4 regions of the Shinella sedimenti genome follow, and region 2 is predicted to be linked to each of the others. Evidence: predicted binding sites of a transcription regulator. Region 2 holds the regulator's gene; each other region holds the start of a gene.
The links. Region 2 encodes LexA, which represses DNA repair genes until DNA is damaged. Its sites were predicted from a motif close to TGTTCNNNNTGTGTTCNG; they were not measured.
Positions count from the first base shown of each region.

Region 1 (4,210 bases), 180 kb from region 2:
CAGGAAATGCGTGCCAAGCGCGATTTCAGGCTCCCGAATGGTGATCGCTTCCTCGACGAGCGGCTTGAACTTCTGGCGCACGAGGATCTGGCCGTTCGGCGGCGCGCCCTTTCCTGCCTTGGCATAGACGGCGGCAACGAGATCGGCTGTCACCATGCCGTCTTCCTTCAATCCCTCTGCCAGCTGGAAGGCGCGGATGGCCGTGATCGTCTGCTTGCCGTGGCGGCCATCCGGTACGCCGGCGTCGTAACCCAGCGTGTTGAGCAGCGTTTGCAGGTCGAGCAGCGCTTCGCGCTCGCCGCGGCGGGTGATCAGGATGCGGATCGGGTCCTGCTCGGTCTTGACGACGACGGGTTCGATGACCGACGGCTTGGGCTCGGTCATCGCGACCTCGACGCTCTTGTCGCCGGCCTCGATCAGCGCGGGCCGCAGGCCGGCATCGGAGAGCAGGGGCGTATCCGGAACGACGATGGAGGGCTTGAAGAGCGCGGCATGTACCACGCGCTGCGGCGCCACTTCGCGGTCGGAGATCAGAACATGACCCCCACGACGGGTGGCGGAGAAAAGCGTCTTGGCGAAATCGTTGGGCAGGCGCACACAACCGTGCGACGCTGGGTAGGACGGCACGCTGTTGGAGGCGTGCAGCGCGATACCCGACCAGGTCAGCCGCTGCATGAAGGGCATCGGCGCGCTGTCATATATATTGGAGAAGTGCGTACGCTTCTTTTCGAGAATGGAGAAGATGCCTGTTGGCGTCGAGTGGCCGGCCTTGCCGGTCGAAACGCGCGAGGTCGCCACCACGACGCCGCCATCGTAGATCTTCAGTTCCTGGAGATCCTTGGAGACCACGATCTGCAGCGGCCCTTCGAGCGTGCCGCCGAGGGCGCTGGTGCAACTCAGCATCAGGCCCAGAATGCTCATGCCAGTGGCAAGACGAAACTTCATTTAACCCACCCGTACGCAATACAAACCGGGGAAAAATCTAACGCATCCGGTTTAAGGAACACTTGATGCATCGCGCCGACGTCCCCGCCCGTCTCATCCCGATACACAGGAAAACGCCGGTTTGCGGGGATTTATTCGCTTGGGTCTTCGAGTTTCCCGACGGCTTTCAGGCTCACTTTTCCGTGAGTACGCTCAGGGCCGGAACGGCCGAACGTGTAGCCGGTCTCAACGCTTGCCTTGCCGAACTTGTCGCGCAGCGTGTTCATTGCAGCTTCGGCGGCGGCGCGGCGGCTGGCTGCGGGATCGACAAGATCGGGCGGGTCGGCGCGGCTGGAATCCGTGAGGTCGCTGACGCCGATGCCGATCAGCCGGTACTTCGTGCCGTCGGCTTCCTTGCGCAGAAGCTCGATGCCGGTGCGGAAAATCCGGTCGGCCAGCATGGTGGGGTCCTCGAGCTTGCGGTTGCGCGTCCGGCTCTTGAAATCGGCAGTCTTGAGCTTGAGCACCACGGTATGGCCGGCGATCTGTGATTTACGCAGCCGGGTCGCGACCTTTTCGCTGAGCTGGCGCAGATGCGCGACAAGGTCGTCATAGCGTGAGATATCGTCGAAGAACGTGGTTTCGGCCGATACGCTCTTGGCCGCCTCATTGGCGTGGACTTCCCGGTCGTCCTGCCCGCGCGAGAGGTTGAACAGGCGTTTGCCCATAATGCCGTAGCGGCGCATCAGGTCGGTTTCCTCCATGGTCTGAAGCTGGCCGACCGTGCGGATACCGTCGCTTTCCAGCGTCTGCGCGAAAGCCTTGCCGACGCCCCATATGATGCGAACAGGCTTGTCCTTCAGAAAGGCGAGCGCTTGCTTCTGGCCGATGACGGAAAAGCCGCGCGGCTTGTTGAGGTCGGAGGCGACCTTGGCCAGGAACTTGCAATAGGACAGACCGATGGAGATGGTAATGCCCACCTCCTTCTCGACCCGCTGCGCGAAGCGGGCAAGCACGCGGGCAGGGGTGTCGTGGTGCAGCCGCTCGGTGCCTTTGAGCTCCAGGAAGGCTTCGTCGATTGAGAGCGGTTGCACCAGCGGCGTCAGTTCCTGCATCATGGTGCGTATCTGCCGGCCGACGCACACATACTTTTCCATGTCGGGCCGGATCACCACCGCGTCCGGGCAGGCTTCCAGCGCCTTGAACATCGGCATGGCCGATCGCACGCCATGAATGCGCGCGACGTAACAGGCCGTCGACACCACGCCGCGCTTGCCGCCACCGATAATGACGGGCCGATCCGCCAGTTCGGGATTATCGCGCTTTTCAATTGCCGCATAGAACGCGTCGCAGTCGATATGGGCGAGGGTCAGGTCATCGAGTTCGGCATGGTAGACGAGGCGCGGGCTGCCGCAGGCACGACAACGGCGCAGGTCGGCGGTCTGCCCGGAGAGGCAGTCACGGCAAAAACCCGGTAATCGCGTGGCAGCGGAGTGCATGTCAGGAACAAAAGTTGAACATCGCGACATTACAGCGTAAGTTCATGAGTCTCAAGACGGACCACGCCCCGATTGCGCGCGGTGCACAGGCAAAGGCGGCGTTGTTTGCCGTTCAGAAATCGATGTCACCGTGCGGTCCCGAAAGGACAGCATGGGCCGCCACAACGGTTTCCGGCTGCGTGCCGGTTGCCGCGCAAAAGGCGAGAAGGGTGGGCTCATGCGCCATCAGGAAATCGACGAGGCCGGTGCGAAAGCCGGGGTCGGCCATCGCGTGACGCACGTCCGATGGCAGGACGCCCGTGAGCGAGAGGAAACGCGAAAAAAGTTCAGGTTCACCGGCGAGCCAGCCGAGGATCGAGATGGCAGTCGCTTCGGCGTTCTCTACCGCCGCTGTCTCTTTCTGGCTCTTCATCGTTTTTCCTCGGGAAATTTACCTTTTAATCAACCAAGTGCCGCTAATGTGAATGCGGTACGGCTGGCTGAATTCGGCTCCGCCGCAACTTATCTATCTGCCCGACGGTTGCAAGGCCGGTCAGAGGAACAGGGACGCACGATGCCCAAACAGGTCATGATTGTCGAGGACAACGAGCTGAATATGAAGCTCTTCCGGGACCTTATCGAGGCATCCGGTTATGCGACCATTCAGACCCGGAACGGTATGGAAGCCCTTGAACTGGCTCGTAAACACCGCCCGGATCTGATCCTGATGGACATCCAGCTTCCGGAAGTATCCGGGCTTGAAGTCACCAAATGGCTGAAGGAAGATGACGAGCTTCACGTCATTCCCGTCATCGCCGTCACGGCATTCGCGATGAAGGGCGACGAGGAGCGGATCCGGCAGGGCGGGTGCGAGGCCTATGTCTCCAAACCCATTTCCGTGCCGAAATTCATCGAAACCATCAAGACCTATCTCGGCGACGCCTGAGCGAGGGGCCGCAGAATGACCGCACGCATCCTCGTCGTCGATGACATACCCGCAAACGTGAAGCTACTCGAAGCGCGGCTGCTGGCGGAATACTTCGATGTCCTGACGGCCGAGAACGGTTACGATGCATTGGCGATCTGCGAGCGCACCCAGGTCGACCTGATCCTGCTCGACATCATGATGCCGGGCATCGATGGTTTCGAGGTCTGCGAGCGGCTGAAGGCCAATCCACGGACCGCGCATATTCCTGTCGTCATGGTTACGGCGCTCGACCAGCCGTCTGACCGCGTGCGTGGTCTCAAGGCCGGCGCGGATGATTTTCTGACCAAACCCGTCAATGACCTGCAACTCATGTCGCGGGTCAAGAGCCTCGTGCGCCTGAAGATGCTGACGGATGAGTTGCGCCTGCGCGCAGCGACCGCGCGCGCCATATCATTGGAAGACGGGTTGGAAACCGGGCTGGGCGATGAACCAGGCGACATTCTGCTCGTCGATGGGCGCGGCAGCTCGCAGGACCGCATCGCGCGCGCCCTGAAGCCGATTGCCGAGGTCACCTGCATGTCCGATCCGCAGGCAGCGGTGTTTCAGGCTGCAGAGAGCAATTTCGAACTCGTCATCGTCAATGCCAATTTCGAGGATTACGATCCGCTGCGCCTCTGCTCGCAGCTGCGCTCGCTGGAGCGCACGCGCTTCCTGCCGATTCTGCTGATCGCCGAGCAGGGCGATGACGATCTGATCGTACGCGCGCTCGATCTGGGGGTGACGGACTACGTCATGCGCCCGATCGATCCCAACGAGCTGATCGCGCGCAGCCTCACACAGATTCGCCGCAAGCGCTGCAACGATCGCCTGCGCGCCAGCG
Region 1 covers NZ_JAKVIN010000001.1:359,652-363,861, reverse strand. The annotation lists gene MKI86_RS01875 (L,D-transpeptidase family protein) at 1-945, opposite strand, end outside; gene MKI86_RS01870 (DNA polymerase IV) at 1,077-2,423, opposite strand; gene MKI86_RS01865 (DUF3572 domain-containing protein) at 2,536-2,835, opposite strand; gene MKI86_RS01860 (response regulator) at 2,977-3,348, shown strand; gene MKI86_RS01855 (PleD family two-component system response regulator) at 3,364-4,210, shown strand, end outside.
Region 1: MKI86_RS01870 (DNA polymerase IV) is a predicted target of LexA. The motif match lies at 2,427-2,444, and genes of this name have one in related genera.

Region 2 (4,210 bases):
AAGCCGCCACGATCCGATTGCCATCGGCCACGGCATATCCGGCCGCGCGCGTCTCGGGCCACCTTCGGGACCCGCCTTGTCCGGCCTCAACGACTTCGCTTTCGACGCCTATTTTGCCGGCACGGGCGCGGTCGGATACTTTTATAGCGCGCCGGTCGCAATCGAGACGGGGTCCGGCGGATGGAGCGACCGCATAGCGCAGCGGATTGCGATATGGCGAAACAACCTGACCGAGCATATCCGCGGCCGCATCGGCGGCGATGCCGGGGCGATTGCCGCGGCTCTGGTTACGGCAGAACAGCGGGCTATCAGCGACGAGACGGTGGAAGCGCTCCGGCAGGCGGGGCTTGCCCATGTCCTTGCCATTTCCGGCCTCAACATGGTGCTCGCGGCCGGCACATTCCTTGTCGGCGCGCGTATGCTGATGGCGCTCATACCCGGCTTTGCCGAACGCTTCCCAACCCGCAAGATTGCCGCGGGCGGCGCGCTCATAATGGTCACACTCTACATTCTCGTGTCGGGCGGCGCGATTTCGGCTGTCCGCTCATGGATCATGATCTGCGTGATGCTGATCGCCGTGCTTTTCGGCCGCTCCGCCATCAGTCTACGCAATGTAGCGCTGTCGGCCATCATCATCCTTGCCGTCACGCCCTCCGCCGTCACCAATCCCGGTTTCCAGATGTCTTACGCCGCAACGCTCGGTCTCGTCGCCGGTTACGCGGCGTGGCGCGAGCGGCCCGTGCGCAAGGAGGGCAAAGGCGGCGCGCTGCGTTTGACCGGCGGTGCGGCCGGGCGCTTCTTCGGCGGACTTCTGCTTTCATCGGCAATCGGAAGCCTGTCCACGCTGATCTACTCCATCGGCCACTTTCACCGTGTGCCCGCCTATGGGCTCGCCGGCAACCTGCTCGCCATGCCGGCAATCAGCGCAATCGTCATGCCCTTCGGTCTCATCGCGGTTCTGCTTATGCCTTTCGGACTTGATGCGATCCCTTTTGCCATCATGGGAAAAGGGATCGAATGGATGATCGCGCTGGCCGAATGGGTTTCGCGCTGGAAGGGTGGGGATGTCGTCACCGGTCGTATACCCATGTCCGCTTTCGTGCTGATCGGTGTTGGTGGCGGACTGCTCTGCATCCTGCGCACGCGGCTTCGGCACGCCGGGACGGTTCTTATTGTCGTCGGTGCGCTGATGGCCGTATGGCCTCCCACACGCGGGAAACCGGAGTTGCTGATTTCCGAAGACGGGCGACTTGTTGCGATCCTGCGCGACGATGCGGTCGCAACGAACCGCGCCAAGCCGCCGGGCTTCATCTACGACCAGTGGCGCCGTGCCTTGCGGCTCGGCGACCTTGCCAGACCGGACATGCGAAAGACCGCCGGTCTGCTGCTGGCCGAAACGGCGACGGAGGCGGCTGCTGCCGAGACCGAACGGAAACGGCCGCGTCGCAAGGCGGACAGGGAGAAGGCGAAAGAAGCCATGATGTCGGCTTTGGTGGCCGCGCGGCAGACGCAAACGTTTATCTGCGAGGCGAAGGCTTTCTGCGCCGCCGTCTCGCCCAGCGGCTGGAAGATCGTGACCCTTGAGGATACGGCCTTTCTGGGCACGGCTTGCAATAGGGCTGATCTCGTTGTCGTGCCCTTCGCTTTGCGGCTCGACAGTTGCCGTTCTGGCGCCAAGCTCCTGACCGCGCGGCATCTGCGCCGAACGGGCGCCTTGGAAATTACGCCATCGACCGATGATGCCGGAGCAAGCCTTACCGATGCGATTTACACGTCGGCCGTGGAAACTGTCGCGCGCGCCTGGTCGCGACATCGCACCTATGACTGGCGCAGCGATACCTTCGAGACGCCAGCTGGAGCGCCGTTGGCAGAGCCTGAGATCAAGGAGACTGATCCTTCACCTTTGCCACTCCCATGACGTCCAGGAAGCGGCCGAGCTTATCGGATGGGAGGGCGTTACAGAGACAGCGATCTGGCAGTGCTCCACACCAAGCAGCAGAGCACTTGCAAAGAGGCACGAGCAACTCGGCTCCGTGCGCTCCATCACCAAGACGGTCAGAAGCCAGCCTTATTGGCTACCACGTCTCAGTGATACCGGCGGATGAGCCCGACAAGCTTGCCCTGGATCTTGACCCGGTCGGGGCCAAAGATGCGGGTCTCATAGGCTGGATTTGCCGCTTCCAGCGCGATGGATGCGCCCTTGCGGCGGAACCGCTTCAGCGTCGCCTCTTCGTCATCGACGAGGGCAACGATGATTTCGCCCGGATTGGCAGTACTGGCGTTACGAATGATGACCGTGTCGCCGTCGAGAATACCGGCCTCGATCATCGAATCGCCCTTGACCTCGAGCGCATAGTGATCGCCGTTGCCGATCATCTCAGCCGGGACGGTGATCTCGTGCGTGTTGTTCTGGATGGCGGAGATCGGCACACCCGCGGCGATACGGCCCATGACCGGCACGGAAACGGACGACGACATATTCTGCGGCGGCGTTACAGGCCTGGATGGCGTCACGGCTGCGGGCTGCTTGCCGAGGCTGCCTTCGATGACCGATGGCGAAAATCCCCGGCGCGGCTGGAGGCTGGGCGAATAGGCCTCAGGAAGCTTGATGACCTCGAGCGCACGGGCCCGGTTCGGCAGGCGGCGGATGAAGCCGCGCTCCTCCAGCGCCGTGATCAGGCGGTGAATACCGGATTTCGAAGCGAGATCCAGCGCATCCTTCATCTCGTCGAAAGACGGAGGAATGCCTGACTCCTTCATACGCTCGTGAATGAACAGGAGCAGTTCCTGTTGTTTGCGCGTCAGCATGGCATCTCCAGCCAGAATCGTGAAACAAATCCAGAACAGACACTATCCGTTCCACATGTGTTCTGCAAGTGGCTGCCAGGACAATAATGTCGCTCAGGCAGCGGGTTCCCTGAGAACGAGCACATCGCAGAGGGCGCCGGCATCCTCTGCAGGTGCATGCGGCGGACGGATCAGGAGGCCATCCGATTCTGCGAAGATCTTCATCATCGACGAATCCTGCTTCTCGAATGGCGTGACGAGAAGCGCGTCGTCGGGCGCGTGTGCAAGGCCTGCGCGAATGTAATCCTGCCGGCGGTCGTTCTGTTTGAGCGGCACGGCGGCGACGGCCCGGCTTACCCTGTTCTTTGCGGGCAAGCGGGCGAGTTTTCGGAGCAATGGTTCCAGGAACAGATAGGAGCAGACAAGGCTGGAGACGGGATTGCCGGGCAGGCCGACCACCTGGATATCACCAAGACGTCCGACCATCAGCGGCTTTCCGGGTCGCATTGCGATGCGCCAGAAGTCGAGTTCCATGCCGGCCTCGCCGAGCACAGGCTGAACAAGGTCGAAATCCCCCACGGACGCGCCGCCGAGTGTCACCAGCACGTCGATGTCCATCTGCAGCGCCTGGCGCACGGCATCCAGAATGGCCTGCTTGTCGTCTCTCACAATGCCGAGGTCTATGATCTCCGCACCGGCCTGCCTTGCGATGGCCGCGACGCCGTAGCTGTTGGACGCGATGATCTGGCTTGCGCCGGGCGTCTCTCCGGGCGGCACGAGTTCGTCGCCCGTCGCGAGGATCGCGACCCGCGGGCGGGCATAGACGGGCAGTTGCGGGTGGTTCATCGCTGCTGCAACGGTCAATCGGCCAGCATCCAGCATCTGGCCGGCCTTCAGAACGACCTCGCCCTTGGTGAAATCCTGCCCGCGCGGGCGAATATGGCGGCCCTTGGGCGTGAGGAAGGTGGTGCGAATTCGACCGTCCTCAAGGGGCTCCGTGTCTTCCTGGAGGATGACTGTATCGGCAAAGGCCGGGAGCGGGGCGCCGGTGAAGATGCGTACTGCTTCACCCGGACCGGCCGTACCCTCGAACGCATGACCGGCTGAGGATAAGCCGGCGACGCTGAGGACGGATCCGATCCCGGCGATATTGGCATGGCGAACGGCATAACCGTCCATTGCGGAATTGTCGAAGGGCGGCTGGGTGAGGCGGGCGGCGACATCTTCGGCCAGCACCCGTCCTGCCGCGTCGTGGAGCTGGACGCGATCCGTCCGCTGCACCGGCTTGGCCGCGGACAACAGGCGGTTGAGGGCGTCGGCAACGGGCAGAAGGGACATCAGCTCTCTCTGCGCTTGTAGTCGCCTGAACGGCCGCCGGATTTCTCGACGAGGCGGACACCGCCGATCTCCATCTCGCGATCGG
Region 2 covers NZ_JAKVIN010000001.1:179,591-183,800, reverse strand. The annotation lists gene MKI86_RS00895 (ComEC/Rec2 family competence protein) at 1-1,918, shown strand, start outside; gene lexA (transcriptional repressor LexA) at 2,086-2,808, opposite strand; gene MKI86_RS00885 (molybdopterin molybdotransferase MoeA) at 2,902-4,125, opposite strand; gene moaC (cyclic pyranopterin monophosphate synthase MoaC) at 4,125-4,210, opposite strand, start outside.

Region 3 (4,210 bases), 270 kb from region 2:
CAAATATCTGCTGCGCAACCGGCCGTGGCAGCCCTATCTGATGATCGCCCTCATCACCATCGTCGGCCATAGCGTGATCGGATTCGTCATCGATACCGATCATTGGAGACACTTCTACCTGCTGCTCGGCATCCTCTGGGGCTGCTTCGCGCTCGAGCGGCGCCACAACCTGCGCACCGTCAGAGGCGCCGTCGCCTGATGAACGCCACCGCGGCCCGCAGCCAACGATCCCTGCGCCTCCTGCAGGTGCTTGAACCGAGCGGTGGCGGCTCCGGCCGGCATTTCATCGACCTGTGCCGGGGCATGCAGGCGCGCGGTCACAGCGTGCATGCCATCTACTCCCCGGTCAGGGCGGAGGAACGGTTCGTCGCCGAACTCATCGCACTCGATCTCGCCGGCACCCATGTCGTGCCGATGAACCGGTCGCCGGGTCCGGCCGATTTCGGCGCCTGGCGTCAGCTGAATGGCGTCATGCGCCATGCTGGCCCCTTCGACATCATCCACGGCCACAGCTCCAAGGCGGGCGCGCTCGCACGCCTGCGCCTGCCGGGACCCCATGTGCCGCGGGTCTACACGCCGCACGCGTTCCGCACGATGGATCCGGGGCTGGGCAAGTCCGGCCGGCGGATCTACGGCGTGATCGAAACGATGCTCGCACACATGCTGACAGATAGGTTGATATGCGTGTCCAAGGACGAATATGCGCATGCGCGCAGCCTTGGCATGCCGCGTGAAAAGCTGACCATCGTCGTCAACGGCGTCGAAACGCCGCCGGACGATACCCGTGCGAGGGTTCGCAAAGAACTCGGCATACCCGCGGATGCGCTGCTCTACGGCTTCGTCGGTCGGCTCTGCCATCAGAAGGCGCCCGAACGGCTTGTCGCGGCCTTCGATCTGCTCGCCGGGCACCTGTCGCGCGCCCATCTCCTGATGATCGGCACCGGCGAGGCGCAGGAGGCGACGCGCAGCCGGATCCAGGCCAGCAGCCACGCCGGGCGCATGCATCTCACGACGCGCTTTGCCGGAGCCGAGGCGATGGCGGCGATCGACGTTCTCGTCATGCCGAGCCGCTACGAGGCCATGTCCTATGTGATGCTGGAGGCCGCCGCCGCCGGCAAGCCGCTTGTCCTCACCGATGTCGGCGGCGCCTCTATGGTCTTGAAAGACAAACACAACGGCCTGCTGATCGAGAACACCGACAACCCGGAACGGCTGGCCGGTGCAATGCTGCATCTTGGCAGCCCCGACCGCCTTGCGCGCTACACCGCCGCCGCCGTGGCCCGCAGCGGCGACTACGCATTGGAACGCATGATCGACGAAACCGAGGCGATCTATCGCAGCCTCGTCGCATGAGAAGTGTGGTGCACGGCGCATATCATGCCGATAAGAGCGCGGCGGCCGCATCGTTTTCCGACAACTCACCACTTTTGTTTGCAACGCCGATTTTTGGGCTTGCATCCAAAAGATCGAGACTATAGGGGTTTGCTCGGTCCGGAATGTAGCGCAGCCCGGTAGCGCACTTGACTGGGGGTCAAGGGGTCGTGGGTTCGAATCCCGCCATTCCGACCAATTTCCTTTCTCCCTCCTCGCTTTCCTGCGGAACTTTCGTTGTTCACGCGCGTTCTCATGCCGCCGGCTCTTTTTGCCGGTTTCATCGGCAGCGAGAGGGTAGCGGAATGGAAGAAGCAGGTATCGGTTGGATTGCGGCCATCATCATCGGCGGTATTGCGGGCTGGCTCGCGGAGCGTTTCATGAAGAGCGACATGGGCGTTCTGATGAACGTTCTCCTCGGCATCGTCGGCGCGGCCGTGGCAAACCTTCTGCTCGGGCTGATCGGTGTGTCGCTCGGCGGCTGGATCGGTTATCTTATCGCAGGTTTCATCGGCGCCTGCATTCTCATCGCATTGGCGAGAGCCATCCGGCGATAAAGCGGAAACAGGATATTTTCAAAGCCGTCTCTCCTCGGGAGAGGCGGCTTTTTCGTGCGAGAAAGGCCAGATGGAAGGCGTTAAGAGTCTTTTCGTGACGCCTGCGCGGCTTTTCTTTGGCCAGGCGTACCGGATTCGGCTCTTTCGACCTTTCGCGACATAAGACGAAAGTCGTAGAAGCGTTCTGCCCGCTCCGATCTTTGCGGGCACTCCCCGCGTCACTGCGAGCCAAGCGTGACGCCTGCTTGCCCCGCCTTCGTGCGGGGCTTTTTCCCCAATATGCATTCATCCTCCGCCCTGCCCTTGACTCACAGAGCGTCAGGAACATAATAGGAACATCTCTCGCTAAGGCGTTCTTTCAAACCCCTGGGCGCTCTAATTCATTGTCAGGAGAATCAAATGCAGCCGCTTTACGAGCCTGTAACCGACGCGGCGACTCTTGATGCGGCAGATGACGACCCCGTGGATGCCGCCCTCGCCTGGCATGGCGGTGATGTGCGTGCGACCATAGAGACCCTGCTTGCCGACTGCGCCCATCTGCAACGCCAGTTCGACCTGATGCGTGCCGCAATGGGGCGCGGCTTCACGCGCGGCTGGGAGCCGTCGGTTCGACGGGACCAGACGTAGGAAAACGCGGCTTGCGGGCCGCGTAACCGGAAAGATCAGCGGCCGCGATGACGGGCCGCCTGCGGGTGCCCTATCGCACCTGATCCAGCAGGCGCTTGCATTCCAGGAGATCGTAGAGCGCCTCCTGCAACAAGGCGCGATCTTCCTTGCCGACGCTGGTCTTGCCGAGCGAGATTTCCGGCGTTTCGTCCCCGCCGCCGACAAAGGAGAAAAACCGGCGGCTGGACGGCGCCTTGGCGCGGCCGACGATCTGATCCTCGTCGCTCCCGGCCTTTGGTGGCGACGGCTCCTCGTGGCTGGCCGCAGCCAGCGCCTCCACGGTCGCGAGGTCCCCGCTGGCAATGGCCGCGACGAACTTGTTGCCGTTGAGCTTCAGAAGCTTTTGCACGCCCTTGATCGTATAGCCGTGATCGTAGAGCAGGTGGCGGATGCCCTTGAGCAGGTCGACATCCTCGGGGCGGTAATAACGTCGCCCGCCGCCGCGCTTCATCGGCTTGATCTGCGTGAACCGCGTCTCCCAGAAGCGCAGGACATGCTGCGGCAGATCGAGATCGTCGGCGACCTCGCTGATGGTGCGGAAAGCGTCCGGACTCTTGTCCATACTAGCCTCGATGAAAGGTTACGGCGGCAGCATACACGATATGCAGCCGAATCGTATTCATTTCAGCGAGTTGCCCGGAGATATTCAAGTTTCAAATTGCCGGCGGCGGGTCTATCACCCCGAAAAGCGTTCAGGACGCGGGCGAAGCCGGCTTCTGTTTCGCCTTGCGCGCGAGATGGGCTTTCAGGACACGCTGCTTGAGCACGTTGGAGGCCTTGAAGGTCATGACGCGGCGCGGCGAGATCGGCACTTCCTCGCCGGTCTTGGGATTGCGGCCAATGCGCTCGTTCTTGTCGCGCACCTGAAAGGTGGCAAAGGAGGAAAGCTTGACGCTTTCGCCCCGCACGATTGCGTTGCAGATCTCATCGATCACGGTTTCGACGAGCTCTGCGGATTCAGTCCTCGAAAGGCCGACTTTCCGGAAAACCGATTCGGCCAAATCTGCGCGTGTCACCGTCTTGCCGCTCATCGTTCCTCACCGATTTCCTATTGAAAGCGTATGGTTAGTCGCGGAAGACTATTGTCCTTGCACGCCCGGGTCAAGCCGCACCTGCGGCGGGGGCCATCCTACCAACGTAGCAGCACCGCTCCCCAGGTGAAACCGCCGCCCATCGCTTCCAGGAGAACCAGGTCGCCCTGCTTGATGCGTCCGTCCTCCGCGGCAGCGGCCAGCGCCAGCGGGATGGACGCCGCCGACGTATTGCCGTGCAGATCGACGGTGATCACGACCTTTTCCTCGGGAATGCCGAGTTTCCTGGCCGAACCGTCGATGATGCGCTTGTTGGCCTGATGCGGAACCAGCCAGTCGACGTCATCGGCCGTGAAGCCGGTTGCGTCGAAGGCCGAGACGATCACGTCGGTAATCATGCCTACGGCATGCTTGAAGACCTCGCGGCCTTCCATGCGCAGGTGGCCTACCGTGCCCGTCGTGGAGGGACCGCCGTCGACATAGAGCTTTTCGCGATGCGCGCCGTCGGAGCGCAACTGCGCGGTCAGCACGCCGCGGTCTGAGGTGTTGCCCGCACCTTCCTGCGCTTCGAGCACGATGGCGCCT
Region 3 covers NZ_JAKVIN010000001.1:452,274-456,483, forward strand. The annotation lists gene MKI86_RS02300 (O-antigen ligase family protein) at 1-199, shown strand, start outside; gene MKI86_RS02305 (glycosyltransferase family 4 protein) at 199-1,353, shown strand; tRNA gene MKI86_RS02310 (tRNA-Pro) at 1,493-1,569, shown strand; gene MKI86_RS02315 (GlsB/YeaQ/YmgE family stress response membrane protein) at 1,677-1,928, shown strand; gene MKI86_RS02320 (dehydrogenase) at 2,328-2,555, shown strand; gene MKI86_RS02325 (MerR family transcriptional regulator) at 2,626-3,156, opposite strand; gene MKI86_RS02330 (integration host factor subunit alpha) at 3,287-3,625, opposite strand; gene MKI86_RS02335 (beta-ketoacyl-ACP synthase III) at 3,724-4,210, opposite strand, start outside.
Region 3: MKI86_RS02320 (dehydrogenase) is a predicted target of LexA. The motif match lies at 2,249-2,266, and genes of this name have one in related genera.

Region 4 (4,210 bases), on a different contig from region 2:
CGCCGGCCATCGAGCGCGCGGCGCTTGCAAGCTGCCCGATATCGGTCGCGATGTCCGACGCGATGGCTTTCGCTTCCGTATTCGCCTCGGAGTAGACGAGGCCGGCGACGCGATCTTGGCTCTGCTGGATGAGCACGGTGTTGGAGGCGAGCAGCACCAGGGCGATGATGCCGCCGGTCACTGCGATGAGCTTCGTCGCAAGCGACTTGGCCTGAAGCTTGAACATGAAATCCTCACGATAGGAAGCGTCCGCGACGGGTGTCGCGGAAAAGCACGTTCGATTGTCGGGATGAGCTCCATCATGGAGTGCGAGGCGCGCGACCTGCGTCCTGAACCACCCGGATCGCGTTTCGCGAGGCCGGGGGCGTGAGGATTTCAATACTCTGTAGAATATTAATAAAGAGCCAAATTTCGATCCTCATTGTCAGCAGGATCGCTGAATTACCGGGCGTTGCGGGCAAAACGACATCCGGTGTCCCCGTTGCGAAATCCTGCCCGCAACGGGGGTTGGGCGATGGCGTCAGACCTCCGCGTCGACGGCGTTTGCGAAGGGAATGGAAGGTTGGGCGCCGGGCTTCAGGCAGGCGAGCGACCCTGCGACGGCTGCGCGACGCAACGCGTCCTTGAAGGCAAGTCCGGCATCGAGCGAGGCGGCAAGGTAGCCGCAGAACGTGTCGCCCGCGCCCACCGTATCTACCGGCTCGATCTTGAGGCCGGCGGCCCGGTAGATCTCATTCTTGCGGATGGCGACGACACCATCGGCGCCGAGTGTGACGATGATGGTCTGGCCGTTCTCGCCGTGGATGCGACGCATGACCGCTTCGCGCTCCTCACCGGAGAGTTCGCCCTTGCCGGCGAAGAGATCGAATTCGGTTTCGTTGGCGACAAGGATGTCGGCCGTACCGCCGAGCCTCTTGGCTTCGGCATTGAACGGCGCGATGTTGATGATCGAGACGACACCCTTCTGCCTGGCGGCGGCCAGCGCGGCCTCGATCGCTGTGGTCGGGATTTCGAATTGCAGCATCAGGTAATCGCCACGCGACATGGCGGTGACGGCGCGTCTGGCATCCTCGTCACTGACAGTGCCGTTGGCGCCGGGAACGACGACGATCATGTTCTCGCCGTCGGGCGCGACGAGGATGTGGGCGGTGCCCGTCGCCTCGGCGGGATAGCGTACGGCGTTGAGGTCCACGGCAGCATCCGCCAGAAGCGCCAGCGCCTGGCTGCCCAGGCGGTCGTCGCCCACGGCGCCGGCCATGCGCACCATGGCCCCGGCACGGCGTGCGGCGAGCGCCTGGTTGGCCCCCTTGCCGCCGGCAGCGGTGGTGAAGCTGGTGCCCATCACCGTTTCGCCAGGTCTCGGCAGGCGTTCCGGCGTGGCGATGAGGTCCATGTTGATGGAGCCGAAGACGGTGATCATGAAAATAGCCCTTTGTCGTTTCCGCCGGACACTGCCTGAGGCAGTCAGTCCTCGTCAACCACCCTCAGCCGCGGCGGCGCCGTTCGGCCTTCTGCAACCGTATCAGCGCTCTCCGAAAGTGCGGTGACAGTTTCGAATTCCAGCTCGCCGATCCGCGCGCCGCGCCGTGTAAGCTTCTCAGTCGACGTCAAAATCAGGTCCACATCCTTCTGGGCGGAGGTGAAATGACCGTGCAGCTTGCGCACCCGGTCGTCGAGCCGCGTCAAATCGTCCATGAGACGCCCAACCTCGCCCTGGATGACATGGGCCTGCTCGCGCATGCGCTGGTCTTTCAGAAGGGCCTGCAGAACCTGCACCGACAGCATCAGTAGTGATGGCGAGACGATCACAATGCGTGCGCGGTGCGCCCGCTGCACGACGGCCTCGAAATTCTCGTGGATGCTGGCGAAGATCGATTCGGACGGTACGAACAGGAAGGCCGTGTCCTGCGTCTCGCCGGCAATCAGGTACTTTTCGGAGATATCACGGATATGGATTTCCATGTCGCGGCGGAATTGCTGGGCAGCGACCTTCGCGGCTTCCGGCGAGCGCGCGTCCGACATGGCGTTCCAGGCTTCCAGCGGGAATTTCGCATCCACGACGAGCGGCGGCTGGCCGTTCGGCATGCGGATCGTGCAGTCCGGACGCACCCCGCTGCCAAGCTGTGCCTGGAATTGATAGGCGCCGGACGGCAGCGCATCGGCAATGATGGTCTCCATGCGCGACTGGCCGAAGGCGCCGCGCGTCTGCTTGTTGGACAGAATGGCCTGAAGCCCCACCACATCCTTGGCAAGCGACTGGATGTTGGTCTGGGCGTTGTCGATAACCGCAAGCCGCTCCTGGAGGCGGCGCAGGTTCTCGTGTGTCGCCCGCGTCTGTTCGGAGATCGACTGGCCGAGCCGTTGCGTCAGCCCGTCGAGCCGCGTGTTGATGGCCTGGTTCGTCTCGGATTGCTTGGCGCCGAAGACTTCGGCCATCGCAGCGACACGACCTTGCATCTCCGTCTGTGCCTTGAGGAGTTCGGCGAAGCGCAGCTCCGCAATGCTTGCCGCCTCGCGCTGGCGCGCCTGGCTCCGGCGGGCCGAAAGCAGGCCGAAAATCAGGATCAGCGCGGCGAGCAGCAGGGCCAGCGCGGGCCCGGTTCCGCCGAGCCGGTCGAGTGTGGAGGTGAGAAGCGTATCAAGGGCAGGATCGATCATGGCGCGACCATACCATGGATGATGGCAAAAACCAGATCATACCGTGAACAAAGCCATTTTCCGGCCGCGCAAGCCGATTGAAAGCCCGAAAAAAGCAGGTTAAGGAGGCGCATGACCATCAAGCCGCTGATTATCCTTCCCGATCCGATCCTTCGCCAGGTCTCGCAGCCCATCGAGACCGTGGATGGCGAGGTCAAGAAGCTCGCCGACGACATGCTGGAAACCATGTACGACGCGCCGGGCATCGGCCTTGCCGCCATCCAGATCGGCGTTGCGCGCCGCATGCTCGTGCTCGACGTGTCGAAGGATGGCGATGAGAAGCAGCCGCTTGTCTTCATCAACCCGGAAATCGTCTCCGCCACGGATGCGCGCTCGGTTTACGAGGAAGGCTGCCTTTCTATCCCGGACTACTACGCGGAAGTCGAGCGTCCGGCGGCGATCAAGGTCAAGCATCTCGACCGCGATGGCAAGGAGAAGCTGACGGAGGCCGACGGCCTGCTGGCCACCTGCCTCCAGCACGAGATCGATCATCTGAACGGAGTGCTGTTCATCGACCATATTTCCAAGCTGAAGCGCGAAATGGTGATCCGCAAATTCACCAAGGCCGCCAAGCTGCGCGGCAGCAAGGCGCTCTGAGCGCGATTGCTGCGGCTTCGTTTTCACGCGGTTGCGGACGCGAGACCGCCTTGCGGTTTCACCGCAACCGCTTTCACGGAGGCTGACCGATGGCCCTTCGCATTATCTTCATGGGCACGCCGGACTTCTCCGTCCCGACCTTGACGGCACTGGCCGAGGCGGGCCACGAAATCGTCGCCGTCTATTCCCAGCCACCCCGCCCGGCCGGCCGCCGCGGCCTGGAGCTGGTCAAATCCCCCGTGCACCAGGCGGCCGAGCGGCTCGGCATTCCCGTCCACACACCCGTCAACTTCCGTGAGGAATCTGAGCGCGAGGCGTTCCGCGCCCTGAAGGCGGATGTCGCCGTCGTCGTGGCGTACGGCCTGCTTCTGCCGGAGGCTATCCTGACCGGCACGCGCCTCGGCTGCTACAACGGCCATGCCTCTCTTCTGCCGCGCTGGCGAGGTGCCGCTCCCATCCAGCGGGCGATCATGGCAGGCGATGCCGAGACCGGCATGATGATCATGAAGATGGACAAGGGACTCGATACCGGCCCTGTCGCACTCACCGGCCGCGTGGCGATCGGCGAGGCCATGACCGCCGGCGAACTGCACGATGCGTTGATGCAGGCCGGCGGCGCACTGATGGTCGAGGCCATGGGGAAGCTGGAGGCTGGCGATCTGCCGCTGACGCCGCAGGCCGAGGAGGGCGTGCTGTACGCCGCCAAGATCGACAAGGCCGAGACCCGTATCGATTTTTCCCGACCTGCCCGGGACGTGCACAATCATATCCGCGGCCTCTCGCCGTTTCCCGGCGCGTGGTTCGAATTGCCCGTCGCCGGCAAGCCGGAACGGGTCAAGGTGCTGGCAAGTGCGCTCATCGATGAAGCCGCCAGGCACCCCGCCGGAACGGTTCTCGACGATGCGCTGACCATCGC
Region 4 covers NZ_JAKVIN010000003.1:224,083-228,292, forward strand. The annotation lists gene MKI86_RS08460 (methyl-accepting chemotaxis protein) at 1-226, opposite strand, end outside; gene MKI86_RS08465 (ribokinase) at 521-1,420, opposite strand; gene MKI86_RS08470 (DNA recombination protein RmuC) at 1,465-2,658, opposite strand; gene def (peptide deformylase) at 2,770-3,294, shown strand; gene fmt (methionyl-tRNA formyltransferase) at 3,384-4,210, shown strand, end outside.
Region 4: MKI86_RS08470 (DNA recombination protein RmuC) is a predicted target of LexA. The motif match lies at 2,691-2,708, and genes of this name have one in related genera.